3 regions of the Psychrobacter sp. M4 genome follow, and region 2 is predicted to be linked to each of the others. Evidence: riboswitches for the same ligand, from Rfam matches in the RefSeq annotation. Region 2 holds a riboswitch; each other region holds the start of a gene.
What was found. A riboswitch is a leader RNA that binds a small molecule or an ion and turns the genes downstream of it on or off. The one in region 2 is predicted to bind thiamine pyrophosphate.
Positions count from the first base shown of each region.

Region 1 (3,283 bases), 810 kb from region 2:
TTTAGCAGCGACTTGAGGGTTTTGCGCCGCACAAATCGCAGATACCACAGCGATACCATTACACCCTGAACCATAGACTTGCGCCGCATTACTTTGATCAATACCGCCAATGGCGACAGTGGGCAGCTGGCTTGCAGCGACTAACTTTGCTAGACCTTCTATACCAATAGGAGTAGCATGATTGCGCTTGGTTTGAGTGGCAAACACAGGACCCACACCAAAATAATCTAGCTGCGTAAGATGATTTGATTGGGCGACTTTTAATTCCTCTAGCGTATTAATAGACAGTCCCAGCCAAACGTCTGCGCCTAACAATGAGCGCGCCTTAGTGATGGACATATCACCCTGACCCAAATGTACGCCATCCAGCTTAGCTTTTTTGGCAATATGCACTCTATCGTTGAGTACCAGCGGCACGCGTCCAGCGATCGCTTCTTTAAGCTGACAAGCTATCCGATATAACGCCTCATCGCTACTGTGTTTGTCGCGCAATTGCACCATAGTGACTCCGCCTTCAATAGCGGCGCAAACGGTATCGATCAGGCCGCGCTGGCTGCACATGGCAGTATCGGTCACCAAATATAAGCTCAATGCATCGCTGGGTTTGCTTAGCGTTTGAGTAGTATGTTTAGTCATATTCCACCTATTTTTATTTATGTTCAGTCACTCTAGCGTTTTTAGAAACTGTCTTTGCATCCAAGATATAAAGCGCATCTAAAAACTCGACATAAAAGCTGCCTGGCCCTTTAGCATTGGTATCAGCGATCTCGCCCGCTTGCCCGTAATAGCATAAAGCGCTGATTGCTGCCGCTGCCAAATGATCACGATTAGCGCCAGCAAAAGCGCCGATAAGAGCTGTTAGCGCACAGCCAATTGCAGTCACATTGGTCATCATAGGTGCGCCGTGCTGAATCGCCCATTGCTGTAAGCCATCAGTGACCCAGTCAATCTCGCCCGTTACGATGACTACTTTGGCAAATTGAGTGAGGTGTTCAGCCGCTATTTTGGCAGCTTCCACGGTATCACCGCTGTCAGGGCCTTTACTTTGACTACCCATACCCGCTAACGCCAAAATCTCTGAGGCGTTACCACGGATAATGTCGGGCTTGAATGCTAATAGTTGCTCACAGCTTTGCCGGCGGTAAGTGGTAGCGCCGACAGCAACAGGGTCTAAAACCCAAGGGATATTTGATTCATGAGCGACTTTGACGGTAGCAAGCATACTGGCTAGCCATTCAGGAGATAGCGTACCAATATTAATGGTGAGAGCATTTGCTAAATGCACAAATTCTGGTGCTTCATCGAAAGCATGCACCATCGCAGGCGAACAACCAGCGGCTAATAAAACATTAGCAGCGGTATTCATAGCGACAAAATTAGTGATGTTATGTACTAAAGGTACTGTATTACGAAATGAGGTAAAACAAGAATGTATCAATTGCGGTTGCATTTCCCCTCCATGGTTAAAATGATGGGCAGGAAAATACATAGAATCATGATAGAGATGATGATTGCTATACACTCCCTACGCCAGTATGATCTGGATCAGGTTCAAAGGGTACGTCTCAGCCTTACGGCGCCCCTGTGAATAACGTTATTTACTGGTATTACTATAGCGGTTTATAATCAATATTGCCATCATTAATCGTACCAAATACTTGCGCGCGATTAACGATCTCAGTTGCCCAAGCCCGATGTGTGGCAGGCTCGAGCATAGTATTGTTGTATTTAAATACGGCTTTGGCTTCCTCATGCAGGATCGCTTGTGCTTCATCTAAGATGCTCATTGGCACGCAGTAAGCTTGTTGAACTAGCGCAATTTGACTGGGGTGAATAACCGTTTTACCCACCAGTCCCAAACTAACATCACGATTAAGCTCTTGCATAAATAGCATAGGCTCATCTAAATACTCAAACACGGGCGCTGTTAGATAAAAACCATGCGGTACAAAGCAGCCGAGTAGCTGATAGGCAAGCGTACCAATTGGGGTGTCATAGACGATACTGTTTTTGGGACGACGCAGGCGCAGCGCGGCAAATAAATCGTTGCCACCAATCCGTAGCGCAAAGACAGGCTGGTTAAAAGCTTCTTTAAAACCAATGGCCAGTTCCTGATTATGATTGGGGTCAAATAGAGCTGCTGTCTCAAGTGTCGGCATCAATAGTTGATCTCGGCTCAAATTTTGACAAGCCAGTCGCCAATCAGACAAGCTACACATATCGACTTTGGGCAATACAAAACCATCGAGCAGCTCAATATGCTTAAAGTTCGCGAGCTTTTGTAGCATTATAGGATTACGCGCGCGTACGAATACTAAAGGACGCGTCGGCTGCTTTGCTTGATCATCTGTAGGTTCTGAAGGCTCATTGATGCTATCGACATGCGCCGCCCAAGTAGCAAGCAGCTCTTGCAAGCGTATCATGGCAAGCTCCACATCAGTATGACTGACCGCATCTTCTAAACAAATAATAATACTATTGATTGTCGGCAATCTATCACGCTTAATCACTTGCCAAATATCTTCGCGAGTGGCAGGCATATAAAGGCTAGCACCCAGCTGATACGGGTGATGAGTCTGTGGCCTTAGCATCGCATGACGCTCAGTAACGAGATGCTCATAGGACTGAGTATAATTATAAAGACTGGATGGTTTATCTGGCATAATAGCGGCTATCTAAATAGTAATGAGTATAGGGATTAGAATGAGTATAAAGGTCAAACATGCAGAGCTAAGAACAGCAAACACTTATATTGATAGCTGATAACTAACTCTCTGTCATGCGCTGTTTGATCAAGGTGATGGCTTGGTAGGGCAGTATTTTAGCACCTAACACACTAATAGCAATATCGCGCTCCTTACATAAATGACGTAGCAGTACTGTATCTTGGTGGTCAGCACTTGCAAGCAAAATACGTTCAGGATCGCGGCGCAGTATCGCCCGTGTCGCTTCTGCAATAGTTGGCTTGATACGGTTGCGATTATCAATTCGATAATACGTTGCCAATTCATCGATTAAAGCCGCGGTTTGGTAGCGTGGTTGTTTAAAGGTCGGTAGACGCTGCGGTAGTAAGGTTAGGCGCTGCCGTACAGCATCGATATGATCGATAAATGCCAAACTGTGATCTATACTTACTAAGTTATCATAAAATACACTGCGATGTAGCCCCAATTGCGGCTCGGTATATAGCGTACGTGATATCAGTCCTGATACGGTACTATTGAGCAGTCCTGAGGGAATAAGCCAGTCATCGATGCTTGCTGCCAGCCAAGCGACGCCCGCT
Region 1 is NZ_CM146740.1:958,626-961,908, forward strand. It holds gene thiE (thiamine phosphate synthase) at 1-636, opposite strand, end outside; gene thiM (hydroxyethylthiazole kinase) at 650-1,450, opposite strand; TPP riboswitch at 1,506-1,594, opposite strand; gene ACR63N_RS04140 (HpcH/HpaI aldolase/citrate lyase family protein) at 1,611-2,663, opposite strand; gene ACR63N_RS04145 (cysteine protease StiP domain-containing protein) at 2,767-3,283, opposite strand, start outside.
Region 1: linked by a shared signal. The riboswitch ahead of thiM (hydroxyethylthiazole kinase) and the one ahead of thiC (phosphomethylpyrimidine synthase ThiC) in region 2 are both predicted to bind thiamine pyrophosphate.

Region 2 (3,283 bases):
CGTTTGCAAAGCGGCTTGCTTGATTTGGCCAAGCAGCATACCGATACGATTATGCCAGGCTTTACCCATCTGCAAACCGCGCAGCCAGTAAGCTTTGGTCACCATGTAATGGCATGGTTTGAGATGCTCTACCGTGATACCCAACGCCTTGTCGACGCGCGGCGCCGTATTAATCAGCTACCGCTTGGCAGCGCCGCTCTTGCTGGCACGACTTTTCCAATAGATCGCACTATTACCGCTGAACTGCTCGGTTTTGAAGGTATTTGCCAAAACTCCTTGGATGCGGTCTCTGATCGTGACTTTGCTATTGAATTTACCTCCGCTGCGTCCATTTTAATGATGCATCTATCGCGTATGAGCGAGGAGATTATCCTATGGATGTCGGCGCAGTTTAACTTCGTACAAATACCAGATCGCTTTTGTACCGGCTCCTCAATCATGCCGCAAAAGAAAAACCCTGATGTGCCGGAGTTGGTACGTGGCAAAGCGGCGCGGGTCTTTGGACAGCTGATGACTTTGCTTAGCCTGATGAAAAGCCAGCCACTGGCGTATAATAAAGACAACCAAGAGGACAAAGAGCCGCTATTTGACTGTGTGGATACGTTGACCGGCTCGCTCCTCGCTTTTGCTGATATGCTGCCGAACATTGTCCCAAACAAAGAGAATATGCGTGCGGCCACTATGAAAGGCTACGCAACGGCTACTGATTTGGCCGACTATCTAGTGCGTAATGGCGTTGCTTTTCGTGATGCCCATGAAGTAGTTGGTAATACTGTCGCTTTGGCTATAAAGGAAGGCGTTGACTTGAGCGATCTGTCTTTAGCACAGTTGCAACAATTTAGCACTGCGATCGGTGATGATGTGTTCGACTTTTTGACGCTCGAGGGCTCACTGGCTGCCCGTGATCATTTAGGTGGTACTGCGCCCAATCAAGTCAAGCAAGCCGTTATTAATGGTCGTGCACGCCTAAAGGCTTTCGCTTAATTGGATCAAAACAGTAGACAACCAAACCCACTACCAAACTAATAATTATCACACTAATAATAGGGAGTTACTCATGGCTGATACTTTTAATCCCCAAGCTAATACAGTTTTTTGCCGTAAATACAAGCAAGATCTACCAAAAATGGTCAATCCTCCTTTTCCCAATAAAAAGGGACAAGAGATACAGGAAACAGTTTCTGATAAAGCATGGCAAGAATGGCTTGAGCAGCAAACTATGCTGATCAATGAAAACCACCTTAGTATGATGGATCCTGAAGCTAAGAAGTTCTTAACAGAGCAACGTGAGAAGTTTTTAAATAACGAAGATTACGAGCGCGCGCAAGGCTGGACGCCTGAGAAATAAGTTTATTGCTGTTGTTTTTAGAACTACTACATAAGCCAGCTGACAAATAGCTACTTATCCTCATAAAAGTTTGCTAGTATAAAAGACTCACAACACTGACAGACTCGGGGTGCGGTGTATTTTAGTTTAACTGCTTTTTAAAAGCACTTAATCAAAGTACATTCGCTGAGAGACCACCCGTTGAACCTGATGCGGTTAATACCGACGCAGGGAAGTCTTCAGCAAAAAGTTTACATACAAGCGACGCGCAGAAATGCCTTTTTCATAGTCACTGTTTTATTAGTCATTGCTTTGATACAGCTTTAACTTTAAAAGTGATAATAGATAAAAGCGACGTCTAATTATTGATTAAAACCGTCTATTACTATTCGCTTTATTACTTTGACCGTTTTAACTCAATCAGTTTTGTTTGTGAACCTTTGCTTCCTCCGCGCTCTGCGGTGTTGCTTTTTTAAACAACACGCTAGGAGCACCTATGACGACTCAAGCCCCCACTCAGACCAAAAAATCAACCAAAGCCGATGCTTTAAAAACACCTGCCCATCGTCATCAAAAAGACGCTCGTTTTGAAGAGGACGCGCGCGATTTACATCGCATTCTTCCAGCCTCCAAAAAAGTCTATATCCAAGGCTCAAGACCAGATATTCGAGTGCCAATACGCGAAATCACTTTGGATCCCACACCTATTCAAGGCGTCGATGCGTCCAATTGGGAGCAAAACCCGCCTTTTTATACCTATGATACCTCAGGCGTATATACCGACCCTACTGTTGATGTCGATCTCACTAAAGGTCTGCCAAAACTGCGCGAAGGCTGGATAAAAGAGCGCGGTGATATCGAAGAGCTTAGCGGTCTATCTAGCTCATACGGTCAAGCGCGTGCTCGCGATATCACTACTGCTAATCTAAGATTTGCCCATATCGACAAACCGCGCCGCGCTAAAACAGTCGATGGCAAAGCAGGTAATGTCACGCAAATGTATTACGCGCGCCGCGGGATTATCACCCCTGAGATGGAATATATCGCCATTCGTGAAACTCAAAAGCAGCACGAGCAGACTGATATGCGCCAGCATGACGGTGAAAGCTTTGGTGCCAATACCCCTGAAATTATCACCCCTGAGTTTGTCCGTAGTGAAGTCGCAGCTGGTCGCGCCATTATCCCTAATAACATCAACCACCCTGAATCTGAGCCGATGATTATCGGTCGCAACTTTTTGGTCAAAATTAATGCCAATATCGGTAATTCAGCGCTTGGCTCCTCTATCGACGAGGAAGTCTCAAAAATGACGTGGGCGACGCGTTGGGGCGCGGACACTATCATGGACTTATCTACAGGTAACCATATTCACGAAACCCGTGAGTGGCTGATTCGTAACTCGCCTGTGCCTATCGGTACGGTGCCTATTTATCAAGCGTTAGAAAAAGTCGATGGCGTAGCAGAGGATCTGACATGGGAGATATTCCGTGATACTTTGATCGAACAAGCTGAGCAAGGCGTCGATTACTTTACCATTCACGCTGGTGTGCTTTTGCGTTATGTACCGCTGACTGCCAACCGCTTAACGGGTATTGTCTCACGTGGTGGTTCTATCATGGCGCAGTGGTGTTTGGCGCATCACAAAGAGAGTTTTTTATACACTCATTTCGAAGACATCTGCGAGATTATGAAGCAGTACGATGTCGCGTTTAGTCTTGGTGATGGACTGCGCCCCGGTTGTCTGCAAGACGCTAACGATGAAGCACAGTTTGGCGAACTGCGTACATTAGGAGAGCTTACGCAAGTGGCGTGGCAGCACGACGTACAGGTGATGATCGAAGGTCCCGGACACGTGGCGATGAACCGTATTAAAGAGAACATGGATTTACAGCTTGAGCTGTGTAACGACGCGCCTTTTTATACCTTAGGACCACTGACCACAGATATCGCGCCCGG
Region 2 is NZ_CM146740.1:144,914-148,196, reverse strand. It holds gene argH (argininosuccinate lyase) at 1-984, shown strand, start outside; gene ACR63N_RS00640 (oxidative damage protection protein) at 1,058-1,348, shown strand; TPP riboswitch at 1,444-1,578, shown strand; gene thiC (phosphomethylpyrimidine synthase ThiC) at 1,824-3,283, shown strand, end outside.

Region 3 (3,283 bases), 1.3 Mb from region 2:
TTTCGTAAGACCTTTCCAAGCAACGAGACCAACGTCGATTGGCTCACTGAACGCTTAAAAGGTAGCCCAGCCTTTAGCGAAACCCTAGAAAAAGTCGTTGATGATGTGATCTTATTACAGCGCAAAATCCTTGATTATGAGCAAAAGCTCGACATGGAAATCCATGATATGAAGGATGTTGCCCGCGGTATGGCTATTGGTGAAGCTAAAGCGCGCCGCGCCAAAAAAGAGATGGTCGAAGCTAACTTGCGTCTGGTGATCTCTATTGCTAAAAAATATACCAATCGTGGTTTGCAGTTCTTGGATCTGATTCAAGAAGGTAACATTGGTCTTATGAAAGCGGTCGATAAGTTTGAGTATCGCCGGGGTTATAAGTTCTCAACCTATGCTACGTGGTGGATTCGTCAGGCCATTACTCGCTCTATCGCGGATCAGGCACGCACCATTCGTATACCGGTGCATATGATTGAGACTATTAACAAAATTAATCGGGTATCACGCCAGCTGCTACAAGAGATGGGACGCGAGCCAACTCCTGAGGAATTAGGCGAGCGTTTAGAGATGGATGAAGTCAAGGTACGTAAAGTGCTCAAGATTGCCAAAGAACCGATCTCTATGGAGACCCCTATCGGCGATGATGAAGATTCGCATTTGGGCGATTTTATTGAAGACTCAACCATCTCAAGTCCAGTTGATGATGCGACCTCAGCAGGTCTACGCGAGGCCACTCGCGATGTACTAGGCAATCTGACTGAGCGCGAAGCACGAGTCCTCAAAATGCGCTTTGGTATCGATATGCCAACCGATCATACCCTTGAAGAAGTCGGTAAGCAGTTCGATGTCACTCGTGAGCGTATTCGTCAGATCGAAGCCAAAGCACTACGTAAACTGCGCCACCCGTCACGCTCTGAGCATCTGCGCTCTTTTTTAGAGAATGATTAATAAATAACTAGATTAATTGTAAAAGCATAAAAGCTGAGCGTGTCTCAGCTTTTTTTATGCCTAGTTTTAAATCAGGTTATAACCCCTGTTGCCCTTCTGTCTATTATTGCTTTTGGCTTCTTGCTTTTGGCTCCTGACTCTTCTCTTCTTGCTAATTATAGCTAGATTCGTTTATCATAGCTTTACGATAAACGTCTTAAACTTAGTTGTTCAGCTTTTATCAAAAATTCTTAAAAAACCTTGTCGGGGTGCTTTGATTTTAGAGTTTAGCAATATCTAAAATCATCGCTGAGAAATACCCGCGAACCTGATGCAGTTAGCACTGACGTAGGAAACAAGCGTGAATCTTTATTACTCAGCACATAACGATGCCTTGCCAGTTTATATAAGCTTTTCCAGTTTATATAATATAAACCGGCAAGGCTTTTTTTGTGCGTGCTTGTTTATTGTTTCCCGCTATTTGCTTACTCAATATTTTTATCAAAGTAAGTGAGCACTATGGACTATCAAACGTTACGCCGTAATTGTCCTATATGGAATGATTACATTCATCATAACTTCGTCAATCAGCTAGCGACAGGCACGCTTGCTCCAGACAGCTTTCGCCACTATTTAAAGCAAGATTACTTATACCTGCTCCACTACACTCGAGTGATGGCTTTGAGTGTTTATAAAAGTGATACTTTGGCACAAATGCGTCTGGGCCAAGCCGGTATCAATGCCATGCTTGATCTAGAAATTGGCATGTATTTGGACTTTTGTCGTCAGTGGGGTATGAGTCTTGAAGAGGTAGAGAATACCCCTGAATCTGCGGCAACCATCGCTTATAGCCGCTATCTTCTAGATGCAGCTATGTCAGGCTCTCTTATTGAACTTTATGCCGCTATTGCCCCTTGTTTGATGGGTTATGGCGAGATTGGCGAACGCCTCAAGGCCCAAGGTTTCATGGCTGATAACCCTTATCAGCCATGGATCGATGTCTTTGCTAGTGATGAGTTTCAAGCCATCACAGTACAAAATGAAGCTCAGATTAATGAGCTCTTGACACAAGCTGTCCCCTCTCAAGTCAACAAGTTGCAGCAGTTATTTAATACCGCTTGTCGTATGGAAGTTAATTTCTGGCAGATGGCTTTAGAGCTGTCTTAAATTAGCAGTTGTTAGAGAAAATTACGATCACTTAACACCCAAACCTGAGGAGAAATCTTATGGCTGTATTTGATGAACACGCAAACGCTTATGACAGCTGGTTCTTAAATAACCAAAACTTACTTGCCAGTGAGCTAAAACTGGTCGCCTACTTTTTAGACAAGGATAGTGAAATACTATCTATAGGCTGTGGTAGCGGGCTCTTTGAGATGCTATTAGCAAAGGATTTTGATATCTCTATCAAGTATGGGGTCGAACCTTCAAAGGATATGGCAGCGATCGCTGAAAAACGTGGCTTGCAAGTTGATATCAGTCCTGCTGAAGCGTGCGTCATCGAACCTAGTAAATTTGATACTATCTTGTTTAATGGCAGTGTCAGTTATATCAGCGATTTGGATCTATGTATTAACAAGGCGTTTGCTGCCCTAAAGACTGGCGGCAAATTAATACTCATTGATGTGCCAAAAGAGAGCGGTTTTGCCACTCTTTACAATCTAGCGGCCTCTTTAGATACTTGGACGCATCCGCTACTTGCGCATATCACCCCTAATGACCCTTATCCCATTGAACTGGTAAAATCGGCAAACTGGCGCACCTCTGAGGAGAAAATCAGGGCCATGCAGGCCAGTGGGTTTACAGGTTTTGAATACGCGCAAACATTGTTGACGCATCCTATGTATGCCAATGATAACGTGCAAGAAGTGATCGAAGGTTATCAGCGCGGCGACTATGTAGCCATTTGTGGCTATAAAAAATAGCTTACCAATTTGGCCTTATAGTCTGCGGCCTATACTGTGAACAAAAAAGCATTTTATAAAATGTTATTGGTAAAAAAATTAGAGCATCTACTATAGCTCACACCTATCGTAGCACTTGAATAATGACCACACCATCATCATAAATAGTCAATACACTAGATAACATTATTAACCCGAAAGCTATCATTTCAATAAAAACAAGGTAACTACTATGAGTGATGATCCAAAAAACAACACCAATCAAGACCAAGAGACTAAAAGAGAAGTTAAAGTAACCGAATTGGTCGCCAACGATGGTGTTTTAAAAGGTAAAAAAACCGATATTCAAAACCCTGAGCTGTGGGAGTTCCCCATGGACTATCCTATGAGTATTATCGGTCACGAAGGCGAGCACGAAACGCTATTAAATGAGGTCAAACTCATCCTTGGTAGCCAGT
Region 3 is NZ_CM146740.1:1,409,219-1,412,501, reverse strand. It holds gene rpoD (RNA polymerase sigma factor RpoD) at 1-942, shown strand, start outside; TPP riboswitch at 1,177-1,293, shown strand; gene tenA (thiaminase II) at 1,441-2,088, shown strand; gene ACR63N_RS05900 (class I SAM-dependent DNA methyltransferase) at 2,148-2,846, shown strand; gene ACR63N_RS05895 (YbeD family protein) at 3,058-3,283, shown strand, end outside.
Region 3: linked by a shared signal. The riboswitch ahead of tenA (thiaminase II) and the one ahead of thiC (phosphomethylpyrimidine synthase ThiC) in region 2 are both predicted to bind thiamine pyrophosphate.